4 regions of the Streptomyces sp. NPDC040718 genome follow, and region 4 is predicted to be linked to each of the others. Evidence: riboswitches for the same ligand, from Rfam matches in the RefSeq annotation. Region 4 holds a riboswitch; each other region holds the start of a gene.

Region 1 (4,414 bases), on a different contig from region 4:
CGTGGACGGCGGCCGCGGTACTGGGCGGGCCGGCGGGCGCCGCCGAGGCTGCCCTGGACGCGCTGGTCGCGGCGCACCTGCTGGAGGTGGCCGGCCGGGACGAGGCGGGCGGCCACCGCTACCGGATGCACGACCTGGTGCGGGCCTTCGGGCGGGAGCTGGGCGGGGCCGGGGAGGCCGTGCGCCGGGTGCTCTCCTGCTGGACGGCCCTGGTGCGGGAGGCCCGGCGGGCGCACCAGGGCCTGGACTACCCGGGGCTGGCCCGGACCGCCGCGCGGGTCACCGATCCGGCGCTGCTGGCGGGGCCGCGGGCCGAGCCGGTGCGCTGGCTCGGGGCCGAGCGGGAGTCCCTGGTCGCCACCGTCCGGCAGGCCGTGCGGGTGGATCCGGGTGCCGCGTGGGAGCTCGCGGCGGCCGGGGAGTACGTGTTCGACCTGCGCAGCGATCTGGCCGGCTGGCAGGCGGTGCAGGAGGCGGGCCTGGCAGCGGCCCGCGCGGCCGGGGACCGGACCGGTGAGGCCCTGATGCTGGTCGGGCTGGGCCGGCTGCGGGCCTGCCGGGAGGAGTGGGGGCCGGCCCGGGAGACGGTGACGGCCGGTGAGGCGCTGTTCGAGGAGCTCGGGGACGCGCACGGAGCCGCCTACGCGGGCTGGGTGCTCTCGTACCTCGACCGGCTCCAGGGGCGCTTCGACGAGGCGGAGTCCCGCTGCCGCCGGGGCGCGGCGGTCTTCGAGGCGGCCGGCGACCGCTACGGCCAGGCGCACGCCCTGCGCGGCATCGGCCAGGTGCTGCTGGCGCGCGGGGACACCCGCGGGGCCCTGCGGGAGCTGCGCCGAGCGCTGGCGGTGGCCGAGCTGGGCGGGGCGGCCTGGCCCCGCATGTGCATGCTGCGCTGGGTCTCGGAGGCGCTGCGGGTGGAGGGGCGCCTGGAGGAGGCGGCGGAGGGCTTCGCGCGGGTGCTGCGGCACACGCGGGGTTCGGGCGACCTGGCGGGCCAGTGCGCGGCGCTGATCGGGCTGGGCCGGATCGCGCTGGCGCGCGGGGACACGGCGGAGGCGCTGCGGGAGCTGCGGGCGGCGGATGCGCTGGGCCGCCGCTCGGGCCAGACGCTGGTGCGGGCGCTGGCGGTGCCCCCGCTGGCGGAGGCCCTGCTGGCGGCCGGGCGGCCCGCGGAGGCGCGGGCGCTGCTGGAGGGGGCGGTGGAGGACTGCCGGAGGATGAACGCACGGCCGCTGCTGGCACGGCTGGAGTCGGCGCTGGCGGAGACGGGCCCGGCGTGATCCGGAGGACGGGACCTAGCGGTGTTCGGGGTTGGGGAAGTCGAAGCGGCAGCCGGCGTCCCACAGGGAGCGCTGGTTGCCGTGGGCCGGCATGCCGCCGGCGCGTTTGAGGAGCGCGGCCAGGTGCATCAGGTTCCACGACATGAAGGTGGTGTTCCGGTTGGTGAAGTCGTTCTCGGGACCGCCCGATCCCGGGTCCAGGTAGGAGGGGCCGGGGCCGGCCTCGCCGATCCAGCCCGCGTCGGCCTGGGGCGGCACGGCGTAGCCGAGGTGCTGGAGGCTGTAGAGGATGTTCATGGCGCAGTGCTTGACGCCGTCCTCGTTCCCCGTGATCAGCGCTCCGCCGACGCGCCCGTAGTAGGCGTACTGGCCCTGCTCGTTCAGCAGCGAGGAGCAGGCGTACAGCCGCTCGATGACCTGCTTCATCACGGAGCTGTTGTCCCCGAGCCAGATCGGGCCGCACAGCACCAGGATGTCGGCGTCCATGATCTGGCTGTAGAGGACCGGCCACTGGTCGCTCTCCCATCCGTGGTCGGTCATGTCCGGCCAGACCCCGGTGGCGATGTCGTGGTCGACGGCGCGGATCAGCGAGGTGCGGGCCCCGGCCGATTCCATGACGGCCCGGCTCCGCGCGATCAGTCCCTCGGTGTTGCTGGTCTCGGGAGAGCGTTTGAGGGTGCAGTTGACGTAGACGGCGGAGAGGTCCTCGTACCGGGGGCTGTCGTCGGCGGCCATGCCCTCCACCGTGCCGGGCGCCCGGCGGGCCGGCCAGTGGGCCTGGCCCGTCCGGGTGCGCGGCGGGGCGGGCGGACGGGCCGGTGGCCGGATCGGTCCGGGTTGTGACGGTCCGTGCGTGCGACTAGGGTCATCTGGCCTTGGTGTTCGGGAAACCGGTGGAAGACCGGTGCGGCCCTCGCCACTGTGATCGGGAAGTCCGGCTCCACTCTCCCCCAGACTCCGTCCGGGAGGTGCCCCCACCGCGGGAAGCCACTGGGCCCGCGCGGGAAACCGCATGGGCCCGGGAAGGCGGAGCCAGGGCATCAGTACCCGTGAGCCAGGAGACCGGCCGGGGCGCGTCGTCCATCCACGAGGTGCTGGAGAGGTCTCCCAACCCATGCATATAGCCGAGGGGTTCCTGCCCCCCTTGCACGCGGCCGCCTGGGGCGCCGCGTCCGCCCCCTTCGTCGTCCACGGGGTCCGCGCGCTGACCCGCGAGGTGAAGTCGACCCCGGAGAGCACGCTCCTGCTCGGGGCGTCCGGTGCGTTCACGTTCGTCCTGTCCGCCCTGAAGATCCCTTCCGTGACGGGCAGTTGTTCGCACCCGACGGGGACGGGGCTCGGGGCCATCCTGTTCCGGCCGCCGATCATGGCGGTGCTCGGCACGATCACCCTCCTCTTCCAGGCACTGCTGCTGGCCCACGGCGGGCTCACCACACTGGGCGCCAACGTGTTCTCGATGGCCGTCGCCGGACCCTGGGCGGGCTACGGGGTCTACCGGCTGCTGCGGAAGTTCGACCTGCCGCTGATGGTGACCGTCTTCTTCGGCGCGTTCTTCGCCGACCTCGTCACCTACTGCGTGACCTCCGTCCAGCTGGCCCTGGCCTTCCCCGATCCGGCGAGCGGCTTCCTGGGCTCCCTGGAGAAGTTCGCCGGCATCTTCGCCCTCACCCAGATCCCCCTCGCGATCAGCGAGGGCCTGCTGACGGTGCTCGTGATGCGGCTGCTGATGCAGTCCAGCAAGTCGGACCTGGTACGGCTCGGGGTCGCGAAGCTGACCGGCGGCAAGCAGGCCCGGCAGGAGGCGGCCCTCTGATGACGAGGAACGCGAAGATCAACACCCTGCTGCTGCTCCTGGTGGCGGCACTGGCCGTGCTCCCCCTCGCGCTGGGGCTCGGCGATGACAAGGAGGAGCCCTTCGCCGGCGCCGACGCGCAGGCCGAAGCGGCCATCACCGAGCTGGAGCCCGACTACGAGCCCTGGTTCTCCCCGTTGTACGAACCTCCCTCGGGCGAGGTCGAGTCCGCGCTGTTCGCCCTCCAGGCGGCGCTGGGCGCGGGCGTGCTCGCCTACTACTTCGGCGTCCGCAAGGGCCGCCGCCAGGGCGCGGCGCAGGCCCTCGCGCAGGCCGGGTCCGAGACCACGGAGGGCGCCGGGACCGCCGACGCCGCGAAGCCCCGCTCCACCCCGGAGTCGTAGGCGGTGCTGCCGATCGACGTGGCGGCCCACTCCAGCCGCTGGCGGGGCCGCCACCCGCTGGAGAAGGCCCTGCTGGGCCTCGGGCTGACCGTCACCGCCGTGTGCCTGCCGCCCTGGCCGGGCGGGCCGCTGGTGGCCGCCGCGACCCTGGCCGTACTGCTCGGGCCGGCCGGGGTGGCCGGGCGGCAGCTGTGGCGGGCCTTCCGGGTCCCGCTGGGCTTCTGCGTGACCGGGGCGCTGCCGCTGCTGGTTTCGGTGGGCGGCCCGGACGGGTTCCTCGCCCTGGCCCCGGACGGGCCCCGGCACGCGGCGGAGCTGCTGCTGCGCACCTCGGCGGCCTCGCTCGGGGTGCTGCTGTTCGCCTTCACGACCCCGGTCTCGGACGTGCTGCCCCGGCTGGTGCGGGCCGGGGTGCCGGCGCCCGTGGTGGACGTGGCCCTGGTGATGTACCGGATCGGCTTCCTGCTGCTGGACTCGATGGCGCGGGTCCGGCGCGCCCAGGCGGCCCGGCTCGGGCAGACGGGCCGGGCGGCGGTGTGGCGTTCGCTGGCCGGGCTCGCGGCGACCTCGTTCGTCCGGGCCTTCGACCGCGCGGCCCGGCTCCAGGAGGGGCTGGCTGGGCGCGGTTACGACGGCGCGCTGCGGGTGCTCGTACCCGACGCGGCGCTGTCCTGGCGGTTCCTGACGGGGTCCGCCGCCCTGCTGGCCGCCCTGGTCGCGGGGACCCTCGTACTGAAGGAGCTGTGGCTGTGACCCCGTTGGTGGAGCTGGTCGGCGCGGGTTACGCGTACGAGGACGGCCCGGCCGTGCTGTCCGGGGTGGACTTCGGCATCGCGGAGGGCCGCGCGCTGGTGCTGCTGGGCCGCAACGGCAGCGGCAAGACGACGCTGATGCGGCTGCTCAGCGGGGGCCTGCGGCCCGGCTCGGGGGCGCTGCGG
Region 2 (4,414 bases), on a different contig from region 4:
CTTCGGGCCGCTGCGCAGGGGCGAAGCGGACCTGCTGCTCGCCTGGCTCCCCGTCGAGGAACCGGACCTCACCGTGGGCCCGGTGCTCTTCGAGGAGCCCCGGGTCGCAGCCGTGGCGTCCGACCACCGGCTCGCGGTCCGGCCCTCGGTGTCCCTGGAGGTGTTCGCCGACCACGGCGTGATCGGCGGGAAGTCGCTACAGCCCGACTACTGGGAGGACGCGTTCATGCCCTTCCACACGCCCAGTGGCCGGACGATCGAGCGGAACTTCACCCACGCCTCCGACCTGGACTCGCTGTTCATGATCATCTCATCGGGCGAAGCCGTCCACTCCTTCGCAGCCCAGGTCACGCGCTTCCATGTCCGCCCCGACATCACCTACGTGCCCCTCCACGACGCCCCGAAGCTGCGCTGGGGCCTGGTCTGGCGGTCGGACAACGACAACCCGATGGTCCGGTCCTTCGTACGCATCGCCCGCGAGCTCGGGACGATGTCCTCGTGAGCGGCCTTCCGCCGCGGGCGGGCGGCTAGGGCAGGTAGACGATGCTGGGGGCGCCCGTCGTCGGGTGGGTGCCGATCCGGGTGCGGACCCCGTACACCTCCGCCAACAACGCTTCGTCCAGCACCTCGCCCGGCGGTCCCGCGGCGACGACCCGGCCCGCCGACAGGACGTACAGCCGGTCGCAGAAGGAAGCCGCGAGGTTGAGGTCGTGCAGGACCAGGAGGGCGGTCGCGGGCAGGGCGCGGACCAGGCCGAGCACCTCCAGCTGGTAGCGGATGTCGAGGTGGTTCGTCGGCTCGTCCAGGGCCAGCAGGCCCGGCTCCTGGACGAGGGCGCGGGCGACGAGGGCGCGCTGGCGCTCGCCGCCGGAGAGCTCCTCGAAACGCCGCTCGGCGTAGCCGGCCGCGCCGACCCGCTCCAGCGCCGCGGCCACCTGCCGCCGGTCCTCCGGGCCGTCCTGCTCCCAGAAGCGCTTGTGCGGGCTGCGGCCCATGGCGACGACCTCGCGGACGGTCAGCCCGAAGGTGCCAGCGGCGTCCTGCGGGACCACCGCCACCCGCCGGGCGCGCTCCTTGGCGCCCAGCACCCCGGCGTCGGCCCCGTCGAGCAGCACCCGGCCGGCGGTGGGCCGCAGGGTGCCGTAGACGCAGCGCAGCAGGGTGGTCTTGCCGCTGCCGTTGGGCCCGACCACGCCGACCGTCTCGCCGGGGCGGGCGGTGAGGTCGACCCCGTGCAGCAGGGTGTGCCCGTCCACCTCGTAACGCAGGGCCTCGACGGCGAGTTCCGCCGGTCCGCGCGTCATCCCGCCACCCCCTCGGTGCGGCTGGTCCTGCGCAGCATCCACAGGAAGAACGGCCCGCCCACCAGCGCGGTGACCACCCCGACCGGGACCTCCTCGGGGGCCGCCGCCGTACGGGCGACCAGGTCGGCCAGGACCAGGAAGACGGCCCCGGCGAGCGCGGCGACGGGCAGCAGCGCCCGGTGGCCTGCGCCGACGGCCATCCGGGCGGCGTGCGGGACCATCAGCCCGACGAAGCCGATGGCCCCGCTGTAGGCGACGAGCACCCCGATGACGAGGGAGGACAGCACGAAGACGGCGGCCCGGAAGCGGCCGGTGTCCAGGCCGAGGGTGCGTGCGCCCTCCTCCCCCGCGAGCAGCAGGTCCAGCGGCCGGGCCAGGGCGGTGAGCAGACCGGTGCCGGCGAGCAGCGCGGCGGCCGGCAGGGCGAGTTCGTCCCAGCGGGCCCCGCCGAGGCCGCCCAGGGTCCAGAACAGTGCGGTGCGTATCTGGTCGGGGTGTGCGGACAGGACGAGGACCAGGCTGGTCAGGGCGGACAGGACGTACTGCACGGCGACCCCGGCCAGGATCAGCCGGCCGGTGGTCATGGTGCCGCCGCGCCGGGCCATGGCGTAGACGGCGACGAGCGCGGCCAGGGACCCGGCGAAGGCGGCGGCCGGCAGCACGGGTCCGCCCGCGACCGCGGCGGCGCCCGCGCCGAACACGATGACGAGCACCGCCCCCGCCGAGGCCCCGGAGGAGGCCCCGAGCAGGAAGGGGTCGGCGAGCGGGTTGCGGACGAGGGCCTGGAGCACGGCTCCGGCCACGGCGAGCCCGGCCCCGACGACGGCCCCGAGCAGTACGCGCGGCATCCTCACGTCCCACACGATGGAGGCGAAGGCCCCGCGCGCGCCGGGACCGCCGAGGACGATGTCGAGGACCTGGCCGGGCGGGATCCGTACGGGCCCCAGCGCCAGCCCCGCCACCGCCGAAGCGGCGAGCGCGGCGGCCAGCAGCACCAGCGTCAGCCCGCGCCTCACGGGGCGTCGGGGTGCAGCTGGCGGCCCAGGGACTCGACGGCGTCGGCGACGCGCACGCCGAGCACGGCGGAGGAGAGCGGCAGCACGGCGAACCGCCGGTTCTTCACCGCGGGAACCTGCGCGAGCGCCGGGTCGTTCAACAGGCGCTGCTTCTTGGCCTCCACGGTGGTGCCGCCGTAGTCGTAGATGAGGACGACCTCGGGTCCGCGCTCGATGACCTTCTCCCACGGCACGTCGCCGAAGGTGTCCTTGAGGTCGGCGAACACGTTCGCGCCGCCGGCGAGGGAGACGATCTCGTTGCCGATGCCGTTGCCCCCGGAGGTGAAGGCGGAGGCCTCGCCGGAGTCGTAGACGAAGACGGCCGGGCGGGCCCGGTCCTTCACCCGCGCGGTGACGGCGTCGACGCGCCGCTGCTCGTCCCGGACGAGGGCCTCGCCGCGCTCGGGCACGCCGAAGGTCCGGGCGACCTCGGTGATCTCGGTCTTCAGCTGTTCGAGGCCGACGGGGCCCTCGGTGCAGTACTCGACGCTCAGCCGGGAGCCGATGCCGGCCTTGGCCAGCCCCTCGCGGTCCCGGCCCTGCCCCTTGTCGAAGGCGCTGGCGTAACCGCCGTACACGAAATCGGGGTTGGCGCCGAGGAGCACCTCCTTCGAGGGGTACTCCTTCGCCAGCACCTTGATCTGGTCGTAGGCGGGCCGGTAGGCGGGCAGCACGGAGTCGTCGAGGTAGGCGGTGCCGGCCATCCGGTCCTGGAGCCCGAGGGCCAGCATGATCTCGGTGGCGTGCTGGTTCATGGTGACGGCCCGCTCGGGGGGCGCCTGGTAGGTGCTGCTGACACCGCAGTTGGTGACGGTGTACGGGAACCCGGGCGCGGCCTGCGCCCCGGCGGGCCGCTCCGCCCCCGGCGGCCCGCCGCAGGCGGCGAGCGGCAGGACAAGGGCGAACGGCAGGAAGGAGCGCACGGCGGCGCGGACACGCGACATGGTGAGGCCTCTCCGGGGGATCCTCGTCCCCGGTCGAAGTGAAGAGGCGGTGCGTCAGTGTCTGACTCCCGGCCCCCACGCGCACGCGGCGGCCGGTCACAGTGGCGGGACCGCACCGGATTCGCACCGGTTTCCTGTCCTGCACCGCCGGGACAACCCGGCCAAGTCTGCCAGATCCGATCTTCACGCCCGGAAGGGGCGGCGGGCCCCGGGAACGGAGCCCGCCGCGCCGCGTCCGATCGGACGACCTGTCAGGCCGTCAGCGTCGGCATCGCCGGGATCCGCTGCGCGAGCCATCCGCCCGGCTCCGCCGAGAAGTGCTCCGCGCCACCTACCTCCCACCAGGACCGAAGAGCAGTCGTCCGCACGGTCTCGCCGGACCGCTTGTCCGTGTACTCGACGGCCCGCTCTCCGGTCGCCCTCACGGCCACCTGGCCCCGCTTGCAGGCGGCCGGGTAGTCGTTCCAGTTCACCCCTGCCTCGGACCACAGCAGTTCCTGCATGGCACCGGTCGACACGCGCTGGAGCCGCTTGTGGGAGAAGTGCGCCTGGGCCGCCATGGAGATCGAGTTCCGGACGGCGTCACGCTGCCGCCACACGAAGTAGTTGGCGACCTCGACGGGATCGGACATGGTGAAGACCCGCGCGTCGAAGAGGGCCCGCCGACCCGGCCTGCGCTCGTTGAGGACCGCCGTGGCCAGCGACGCCGACACCGACAGCTGCTTGGCGACGACACCGCCGAACCAGGGCTCGGATCCCTGGCCCGTGAAGTCGGTGAGCAGCAGGCTGATCTCGTCGGACTGGTGGTACGCGAAGGCCGTCCCGCCCACCTCGGCGCAGAGCGCCTCGGTGACGGCGGCCATGTCCTCGACGAAGCCCATGTCGAACGGCCTGTCCGCGTGGCGCAGGTAGGTGTGGAAGGCGCGGCCGTCGAGGCGCAGGATCGTGTAGGTGCGCCGGGGCAGCACAGCCCGGTGCGCGGCCTCGTACCGCTTCATGCGGTCGCCGAGTGCGGTCGTGTCGCTCATGCCGCAGGGTATCCGGAGGCCGGGAACCGCCGCCGCAATTACGACCGCGCACCGGCCCCGTCCCTGGCTACTCGTTCCTCTTC
Region 3 (4,414 bases), on a different contig from region 4:
CCCACACGCCGAGCTGCTTGAGGTCCTCCACCAGGTAGGCGTTGACCTGGAGGAACTCACCGCTGAGCGTCTCGCGCTTGAAGAGGTTGGAGACCTGCGGCTCGATGCACTCGTACACGCCCGCGATCGAGGCGATCGTCGCCGTCGGGGCGATGGCGAGGAGCAGGGAGTTGCGCATCCCGGACTTCGCGATGCGGGCGCGCAGGGCGTCCCAGCGCTCGGGCCAGTGGCGCTCGGTCTCGTAGTGGTCGGGGTGCAGGACGCCCTGGGCGGTACGGGTCTCGGCCCAGGCCGGGAGCGGGCCGGAGCGCTCGGCGAGGTCGCAGGAGGCCTCGTACGCGGCCAGCATGATCCGCTCGGAGATCTTCGTGGACAGGGCCTTCGCCGCGGCCGAGTCGAAGGGCAGGCGCAGCTTGAAGAAGACGTCCTGGAGGCCCATCGCGCCCAGGCCCACCGGACGCCACTTGGCGTTGGAGCGGCCGGCCTGCTCGGTCGGGTAGAAGTTGATGTCCACGACGCGGTCGAGGAAGGTCACGGCGGTGCGGACGGTCTCGTCCAGGCGCGCCCAGTCCATCTCGCCGTCGGCGACGAACGCGCCGAGGTTGACCGAGCCGAGGTTGCAGACGGCCGTCTCGGCGTCGTTGGTGACCTCGATGATCTCGGTGCAGAGGTTGGAGGAGTGGACGACGGTGCCGGGCAGCGCGGTCTGGTTCGCGGTCCGGTTGGAGGCGTCCTTGAAGGTCATCCAGCCCTGGCCGGTCTGCGCGAGGGTGCGCATCATGCGGCCGTAGAGGTCGCGGGCCGGCATGGTCTTCTTGGCGAGGCCCGCCGCCTCGGCCTTGACGTAGGCGGCGTCGAACTCGTCGCCGTAGAGGTCGACCAGCTCGGGGACGTCGGCCGGGGAGAACAGCGACCAGTCGGCGTCGGCGTTCACGCGGCGCATGAACTCGTCCGGGATCCAGTGGGCGAGGTTGAGGTTGTGCGTACGGCGCTGGTCCTCGCCGGTGTTGTCGCGGAGCTCCAGGAACTCCTCGATGTCCGCGTGCCAGGTCTCCAGGTAGACGGCGGCGGCGCCCTTGCGGCGGCCGCCCTGGTTCACGGCGGCGACGGACGCGTCGAGGGTCTTCAGGAACGGCACGATGCCGTTGGAGTGGCCGTTGGTGCCGCGGATCAGCGAACCGCGGGCGCGGATGCGGGAGTACGAGAGGCCGATGCCGCCGGCGTGCTTCGACAGGCGCGCCACCTGGTGGTAGCGGTCGTAGATCGAGTCCAGCTCGTCCAGCGGGGAGTCCAGCAGGTAGCAGGAGGACATCTGCGGGTGGCGCGTACCTGAGTTGAACAGGGTCGGCGACGACGGCAGGTAGTCGAGCCGGCTCATCAGGCCGTACAGCGAGGCGACTTCCTCGACGGCCTGGACGCTCTCGTCCTCGGCGAGGCCGCAGGCCACGCGCAGCATGAAGTACTGCGGGGTCTCGATCACCTGGCGGGTGATCGGGTGGCGCAGCAGGTAGCGGCTGTGCAGGGTGCGCAGGCCGAAGAAGCCGAAGCGGTCGTCCGCGCCCTCGGCGAGCGCGTGCTCGACCAGCGCGTTCAGACGGGCGGCGTGGGCGGCGACGAACTCGGCGGTGCGGTCGGCGATCAGGCCCTCGCGGTGGCCGACGGCGACGGACTCGGCGAAGGAAGTCGCGCCCTGGCCGGCGGCCTCGTCGGCGACGGCCAGCGTCAGCAGGCGGGCGGCGAGGCGGGAGTAGGCGGGGTCCTCGGAGATCAGGCCCGCCGCGGCCTCGGTGGCCAGCCCGCGCAGCTCGGCCTCGTCGGCGGAGGCGCTGCGGCCGCGCAGGGCGGCGGCGGCGACCCGGCCGGGGTCGGTGTCGGGGAGGTCGGCGGTCAGCTCGGTGAGAGTACGCAGCAGCGCGGCCCCCGGGCCTTCGGTGGTGTCGCCAGAAACGGACTCGGCGCGCGGTGCGGAAGGCGCGATGGTCACGGCGGGAGCTCTCCCTCGCTCGGCCCGGTCATCGGCGGGTGGGGCGCGGGGAGGCGCATGCGGGCGCGACGGGATCGCGTACACACCGCATGGCGTCCACCGGCCCAACCGCGAGGCCCGGACGTGTCGGCACCCGGTTCGGTCGATCCGGGCGCACTGTCGGCAGGTCCTCGGACTTTTCATACCGTTGCGGGACAGTTCCGGATTCGCACCGGATTCCCCTGCGGCGACAGCGAGGATGAGCATACATGTGGTGGGCCGGGTCTGTGTGACCCCCTAGATGTTGTGTCGCCCGCGACTCCGCGTCCCTCTGACGTACCTCTCCGCTATCGTCGGAGACAGCACCGTCGAGGAAGGCGAGCGAGGCATGACCCTCATGACCGACCATCCCCACATGACGACCGAAGCGTTCGAGCACCTGGCACGGATAGCGGCCCGCGAGGAGGAGGGGCTGCGGCTGGAATTCATCGGTGGGGTGCTGAGGAGCAAGGCGATGCCGGACGGGGACCATGGGCGGATCATCGTGTGGCTGTCCCGGATCTGTATCCAGCACCGCCCAGGGTTCTGGCTGCACGCGGGGCAGGGGATCAAGGCCGAACAGTACCGGGGCGGGCGCGCCATTCCGGATGGAATCCTGGCGCATGAGGACGCGTTCGTCGGGCAGGGCGACTGGGTGGATCCGGGCCCGATCCTGATGGCCGTCGAGGTGACCTCGTGGGACTCCGACACCGAACGGCGCGACCGGGTCGAGAAGCCGCGCGCGTATGCCGAGACCGGCATCCCCGTCTACCTGCTCATCGACCGGCTCAAGTGCCAGGTTCTCGTCCACAGTGACCCGGACGGCACATGCTACGAGAGCGTACGCACCGTTCCCTTCGGTAAGGAAGTCACGCTCCCCGACCCCGTCGGCATCACCCTCCAGACCGAGCCCCTCAAGGACTGGGTGCGCTGACCCCGGCTGCGCCGAAGGGCCCCGCCGGAGGTCCGGCGGGGCCCTTCTGGTTCCTCAGCAGCAGCGGAAGCCCTCGCGGGGGTCCGCCTCGCGGGCGTCGGTGCGGGCCCGCTCGAAGGCGCGCCGGGTCAGGACCTCGGCGTCCGGCTCGTGGGAGCGGGCGTGCGCGACGTAGCGGTCGTACGCGGCCTCGCCGGAGAACTCCCGTACGTAGAACCTGGCCTTCGCCAGCGCCCCGCGCACCCCGCTCACGCGACCGGCTCCTTGGCCTTGCCCCCGCTGCCGTCGAGGCCGGCGGCGGCGAGTTCGGCCTTCTCCCCGGCGGTGGCGATCAGCCCGGCCGGGGCGATGATCTTCGATTCGGTCCACGGCACCTCGGAGAGGCGGACCGACCCGGGGTCGGCGACGGCCTTGAGGCAGACCCGGGCCGCGTCCACCAGCACGATGATGATCAGGACCGCGAACAGCGCCGACAGGACCCCGTCGACCGTGGCGTTGGTGACCACGGTGTGCATGTCGTCCATGTTCTTGGCGGGCGGCAGCACCTTCCCGGCGTCGATGCCGCTCTGGTACTTGTCGCGCTGCGCGAAGAAGCCGACCTTCACGTCGTCGGAGAAGATCTTCTGGTAGCTCGCGGTGAGGGTGACGGCGACGTCCCAGGCCAGCGGGACGCCGGTGACCCAGGCCCACTTGAGCCGGCCGGACTTGACCAGCAGCGTGGTGCAGACGGCCAGCGCGACCGCGGCGAGCAGCTGGTTCGCGATGCCGAACAGCGGGAAGAGCTGGTTGATGCCGCCCAGCGGGTCCTTGACGCCGACCCACAGGAAGTAGCCCCAGCCGCCGACGACGATGGCGCTGGCGAGCCACACGCCCGGCTTCCAGCTGACGTCCTTGAAGGACTTGTGCACGTTGCCGAGGGTGTCCTGGAGCATGAACCGGCCGACGCGGGTGCCGGCGTCGACGGTGGTCAGGATGAACAGGGCCTCGAACATGATGGCGAAGTGGTACCAGAAGGCCTTCATCCCGGCGCCGCCGATGACCGACGAGAAGATCTCCGACATCCCGAGTGCGAAGGTCGGCGCACCGCCCGTGCGGGACAGCAGGCTGGCTTCCTCGACGTCCTTCGCGGCCTGCGCGAGGGCCTCCGGGCTGATGGCGAAGCCGAAGTCGGTGACGGCCTTCGAGGCGGTCTGGACGGTGGCGCCGATGACGCCGCCGGGGGAGTTGACCGCGAAGAAGAGGCCGGGCTCGATGATGCTCGCCGCTATCACCGCCATGACGGCGACGAAGGACTCGGTCAGCATGGCGCCGTAGCCGATGACCCGGACCTGGGTCTCCTTCTGGATCATCTTCGGGGTGGTGCCCGAGGAGACCAGGGCGTGGAAGCCCGAAAGGGCCCCGCAGGCGATGGTGATGAAGACGAAGGGGAACATCGACCCGGCGAAGACCGGGCCGTCGCCGCGGGCGGCGAAGTCGGT
Region 4 (4,414 bases):
TCGGACTCGACGGCCTCCCCGTCGCCGCCTTCCGCGACGCGCTCGCCCGGGCGGTGAACGCCGAAGGCCTGCACATCATGCGCTGGCAGCCCCAGCCGGTACCCGGGCAGACCCTGTTCCAGGAGCTGCGCGGCTACGGCCGAGGATGCCCCTGGAGCTGCGGGCACGCCCGCCCCGGCCACCACTACGACCCGGCGCAGTACCCCGTGAGCGAGGAGGTCTGCCTGCGCCGCCTCGTGCTCGGCCAGAGCTTCAGCTCCTTCGGCCCGCCCAACGACGTGACGACGATGCACCGCTATGCCGAAGTCCTGTACAAGGTCCTTGTCGAGGAACGGGACGCGTTGATCGCCCTGACCCGGCGGACGGCCGCCGGCTCGGCGCACTGACCGGCCGGGCACGGCCCGGCACGAACGACAAGGGGACGGACGTAGATGCGCAACGAGCCCGGGACCGTCGGCGGCCGCACGGCACCGCCCGGCCGTGACCGCAGCCGGAGCCCGCGGACGATGCGGCTGGCCGTCTGCGCGGTCTTCTTCGTCACCGGAGCGGCCTTCGCCACCTGGGCGGCCCGGGTACCCGGCGTCCAGAGCCGCCTGGACCTGTCCGCCGGGGAACTGGCCGTGGCCCTCGTCGGCCTGAGCGGGGGCGCCTTCGCCGGGCTCCCGCTGGTCGGCGGGCTGGTGGCCAGGTACGGCAGCCGCAAGGTCCTGTGCACCGGCATGGCCGCCTACCTGGCCGCGCTCGCGAGCCTGCCCCTCGTCCCGAACCTCGCCGTACTGACGGCCGCCCTGGCCGTGTTCTCGTGCGGCAACACGGCCGTCGACGTCGCGATGAACACCCAGGGCGTCCTGGTCGAACGCGCCTACGGCCGCCCCGTACTCGGCGGCTTCCACGCCATGTTCAGCCTCGGCGGCATCGCCGGCGCCACGGCGGGCGGCCTCGCGGCCACCGCCGGGATCGGCATCCGCGCCCACTTCACGGTGACGGCCCTCGTCCTGCTGGTGGTGGCGGGCACGGCGGCCACGGCCCTCGCCCCCGATCCGCCGCCGGCCGGGGGCCCCTCCAGGAGCGGCCCCCTGCTGGCCCTGCCCGGACCGGGCCTGTGGATCCCCGGCCTCGTGGCGTTCTGCGCCCTGATGGGGGAGGGGGTCGTCAACGACTGGGGCGCCGTGTACCTGAAAGAGGAGACCGGAGCCTCGGCCGGCGCGGCGGGCCTGGGGTACGCCGTCTTCTCCGCCGGCATGGTCATCGGCCGCCTCACCGCCGACCGGCTGCGCGCCCGCCTCGGAACGGCCCGCTTCACCTTCCTGTGCGCCGTCGTGGCGGGCGCCGGCGCCCTGATCCCGATCCTCGCCGCGACGACGACGGCGGGCTTCATCGGCTACACCCTGCTGGGCCTGGGCATGGCCGCGGTCATCCCCCTCGTCTTCGCCCACGCGGCCGCCCTGCGACCCGGGCACACCGGCTCCTCCATCGCCGCCGTCTCGGCCGTGGGCTACGTCGGCTTCCTCGCGGGCCCCCCGGTCATCGGCGCCCTGGCGGAGGCGGCGACCCTGCGGTGGGCGATGCTGGTGCTGCCGGCGCTGATGGCGGCGATGGCGGCCCTGGCCCCCCGCCTGCGCCGCCCCTGACCCCGGCGACGTCGTCCAGGCCATCGACGACCTCGACGCCGACGTCATCAGCCTGGAAGCCGCACGCTCCCACATGCAGGTCGCCCGCGAACTCGCCGCCCACGGCTACCCCCGCGAGGCCGGCCCGGGCGTCTGGGACATCCACTCCCCGCGCGTCCCCGGCACCCGGGAAGCGGCCGGCCTGCTGCGCACCGGCCTGGAGGCCATCCCGGCAGAGCGGCTGTGGGTCAACCCCGACTGCGGCCTGAAGACCCGCGGTTGGCCGGAGACCCGCGCATCCCTGGAGAACCTCGTCGCCGCCGCACGCGAGGTCCGCGCCGGCCTCACGGGCGGCGACGCCCGGCCCGCGGGCTGACGCTCCGGGCGGAATCGCCAGAGCCCTGCCGCCCCGGAGGTCCGGGGCGGCAGGGCTCTGCGCTGTGCGCGGCGTACGGTCAGACGAGGGCCGACGCGGGCCGGGCGGCCGTCGCCTCCGCAGCGGCGGCATCGGTGCGGTGGGCCAGCAGCCGCTGGGCGAGGACGCCGAAGACGACGGCGAACACCGTCCACAGGACGAGCTGGACGGCGATGGAGGCGACCCGGAAGTCCCACAGCAGGGCTGCGGGGAACTCGGCCTTGACGGCGTCGGTGTTGTCCGGGAGGACCAGGAAGGCCAGCCCGGTCGCGACGACGAAGCCCGCCCCGGCCGCCAGGGTCGCGTTCCAGTTGCCCAGGCGCGGTGCCAGGCGCCGCCCCAGGACGATCGCGCCGACACCCAGCAGGACGCTGAGCAGGATCATCAGGAAGAACAGCGTGGTGCGCTGGCCGATGGTGTCCGGGTTGCCGACGGCCGGCGGAGTGGCCGGGTACTTGAGGAACGGCACCAGGTAGACCAGCGCGAACGCGCCCCCGGCGGTGAGGGCGGCAGTGGCCCGGGCGCTGAACCCGCCCACACGGCCCAGGGCGAAGGAGAACGCGAGGGAGGCGATGCCGCCCAGCGCGACTCCGTAGACCAGCACGCCGGTGGCGAGGCCGACGGTGGACTGGACGGGCCGGCTGACGAGCTCTTCCTCCTCCTCCGCGGCGGCGGGGGCGGCGCCCCCGTGACCGGTGTGCCCGGCGGGGGCGGCTTCCTTGGCGGCCGCGGCCTCCTCGACGGCGATGGAGCCCCGTACCGGCGGCTCACCGACCACGTAGGCGACGGCGAAGGCGAACAGTCCGGCGATCAGGCCCGCGAGCATGCCGCGGACCAGCAGACCTCTGACAGTGGAGGCGTACATGGTGCGTGCGCCTTTCAGTGGCAGGGGAAGCCGAGCAGGTGACGGCCGTCGTGCACCCACTCGTGGACGCCCTCGCCGGAGAACACGGCGGTGGCGCCCTGCTCCGCGCCGACGAAGTACAGGGCCACGAGCATCAGCAGCCCGACGAAGAGCGCCCAGGGCAGCACGGCCTTGACGGGCAGCGGAGCCGACGGCGAGAGGGCGGGGGCGGATACGGCAGCGGAAGCGAGAGCCTCGGCCATGGTGGAACCTCCTCGGGGAACAACGCGTCCCATACGGTGGTGCGGGACGACGGTCCTCGGGTCTGACTCGCCGCGCCGCCACCCCGGGGAGGGGAGCCGCCGCAGCACACAGTGGCGCGACCATGCCGGATTCACACCGGACTTCCGTCTCGCCGTCGTCGCTATGTCTTTATGTCGCCGTGACGCTACAACCCCGCGGGCCTTTGGACCAAGCGGATGAGTCGCTGATCACAGCTTGGGCACCCCGCCACGGAACTCCGGGCGGAGGCGGCGCACATACGACCGGGGCCGCCGAGGGACCCGGTGTCGCGGCCGGGTTGAGGGACCCGGCGGCGTGTGGTGGCCGTCGCTTCCCAGGACCGTTGTCCGGTCCCAGTGCGTATGACGGCGGTCGTTCCCGCTCACCGCTGCGGGGCAGTCCCGGATTCCCACCGGGTTACCTCTTACGACGCATCCCGCCTGGCGGACGGGGCGAACCAGCTGCACCCGCCACCCCAGGCCACGGCGTTCGAGGAGCCTCCGGCACCACGGGTATCTTGTTGCACATTACGTGCAACAGCGAGTCCTGTGTGAAAGGGGCCGGCGTGGCCGCTCCGGTGGTGTTGGGCATCGAGTCCTCGTGTGACGAGACCGGGGCCGGAATCGTGTCCGGCGGGCGGCTCCTCGCCCATGTCGTGGCGTCCAGCATGGACGAGCACGCCCGCTTCGGCGGGGTCGTGCCCGAGATCGCCGCCCGTGCGCACCTCCAGGCGTTCACCCCCGTCGTCCAAGAGGCCCTGGACCGGGCGGGGCTGCGGCCGCGCGACCTCGACGCCGTCGCCGTCACGACCGGGCCGGGCCTGTCGGGCGCGCTCCAAGTGGGGCTCGCCGGGGCGAAGGCGCTCGCGTACGCGGCGGGGGTGCCGCTGTACGGGGTGCACCACCTGGCCGGGCACGTCGCCGCCGACGCCCTGGAGCACGGGCCGCTGCCCGACCCGTGCGTGGTGCTGATCGTGTCGGGCGGGCACACCTCGCTGCTGCTCGTACGGGACCTCGTGCGCGACCCGATCCTGCACCTCGGCGACACCGTCGACGACGCGGCCGGCGAGTGCTTCGACAAGGTGGCCCGGGTGTTCGGACTGCCCTACCCCGGCGGGCCCGCGATCGACCGTGCCGCCCGGGCGGGCGACCCGCGCGCGGTGGCCTTCCCGCGCCCGCTGACCGGGGCGCGCGACGACCCGTACGCCTTCTCCTTCTCCGGCCTGAAGACCGCCGCCGCGCGCTGGGCCGAACGCCACCGGCA

Evidence for each region. Region 4 has a riboswitch for cobalamin ahead of ACZ597_RS24865 (CbtB domain-containing protein). Riboswitches for the same ligand answer to the same signal wherever they lie in the genome.
Region 1: it holds a riboswitch for cobalamin, as region 4 does, so the genes downstream of both, ACZ597_RS01280 (energy-coupling factor ABC transporter permease) here and ACZ597_RS24865 (CbtB domain-containing protein) in region 4, are expected to answer to the same signal.
Region 2: it holds a riboswitch for cobalamin, as region 4 does, so the genes downstream of both, ACZ597_RS19200 (ABC transporter substrate-binding protein) here and ACZ597_RS24865 (CbtB domain-containing protein) in region 4, are expected to answer to the same signal.
Region 3: it holds a riboswitch for cobalamin, as region 4 does, so the genes downstream of both, ACZ597_RS02390 (ribonucleoside-diphosphate reductase subunit alpha) here and ACZ597_RS24865 (CbtB domain-containing protein) in region 4, are expected to answer to the same signal.

Annotation. Positions count from the first base shown of each region.
Region 1 covers NZ_JBVIXO010000001.1:282,718-287,131, forward strand. Annotated here, with positions in the region: gene ACZ597_RS01270 (BTAD domain-containing putative transcriptional regulator) at 1-1,280, shown strand, start outside; gene ACZ597_RS01275 (flavodoxin family protein) at 1,296-2,015, opposite strand; cobalamin riboswitch at 2,140-2,365, shown strand; gene ACZ597_RS01280 (energy-coupling factor ABC transporter permease) at 2,395-3,093, shown strand; gene ACZ597_RS01285 (energy-coupling factor ABC transporter substrate-binding protein) at 3,093-3,476, shown strand; gene cbiQ (cobalt ECF transporter T component CbiQ) at 3,480-4,229, shown strand; gene ACZ597_RS01295 (energy-coupling factor ABC transporter ATP-binding protein) at 4,220-4,414, shown strand, end outside.
Region 2 covers NZ_JBVIXO010000006.1:505,682-510,095, forward strand. Annotated here, with positions in the region: gene ACZ597_RS19185 (LysR family transcriptional regulator) at 1-502, shown strand, start outside; gene ACZ597_RS19190 (ABC transporter ATP-binding protein) at 528-1,304, opposite strand; gene ACZ597_RS19195 (FecCD family ABC transporter permease) at 1,301-2,320, opposite strand; gene ACZ597_RS19200 (ABC transporter substrate-binding protein) at 2,317-3,303, opposite strand; cobalamin riboswitch at 3,339-3,476, opposite strand; gene ACZ597_RS19205 (tRNA(His) guanylyltransferase Thg1 family protein) at 3,555-4,331, opposite strand; gene ACZ597_RS19210 (hypothetical protein) at 4,399-4,414, opposite strand, start outside.
Region 3 covers NZ_JBVIXO010000001.1:526,223-530,636, reverse strand. Annotated here, with positions in the region: gene ACZ597_RS02390 (ribonucleoside-diphosphate reductase subunit alpha) at 1-1,984, opposite strand, end outside; adenosylcobalamin-variant (AdoCbl-variant) riboswitch at 2,141-2,217, opposite strand; gene ACZ597_RS02385 (Uma2 family endonuclease) at 2,352-2,936, shown strand; gene ACZ597_RS02380 (CstA-like transporter-associated (seleno)protein) at 2,991-3,188, opposite strand; gene ACZ597_RS02375 (carbon starvation CstA family protein) at 3,185-4,414, opposite strand, start outside.
Region 4 covers NZ_JBVIXO010000010.1:225,105-229,518, reverse strand. Annotated here, with positions in the region: gene ACZ597_RS24885 (DegT/DnrJ/EryC1/StrS family aminotransferase) at 1-386, shown strand, start outside; gene ACZ597_RS24880 (MFS transporter) at 432-1,631, shown strand; partial or broken gene ACZ597_RS24875 (5-methyltetrahydropteroyltriglutamate--homocysteine S-methyltransferase) at 1,636-1,986, shown strand; gene ACZ597_RS24870 (CbtA family protein) at 2,066-2,890, opposite strand; gene ACZ597_RS24865 (CbtB domain-containing protein) at 2,905-3,132, opposite strand; cobalamin riboswitch at 3,448-3,573, opposite strand; gene tsaD (tRNA (adenosine(37)-N6)-threonylcarbamoyltransferase complex transferase subunit TsaD) at 3,729-4,414, shown strand, end outside.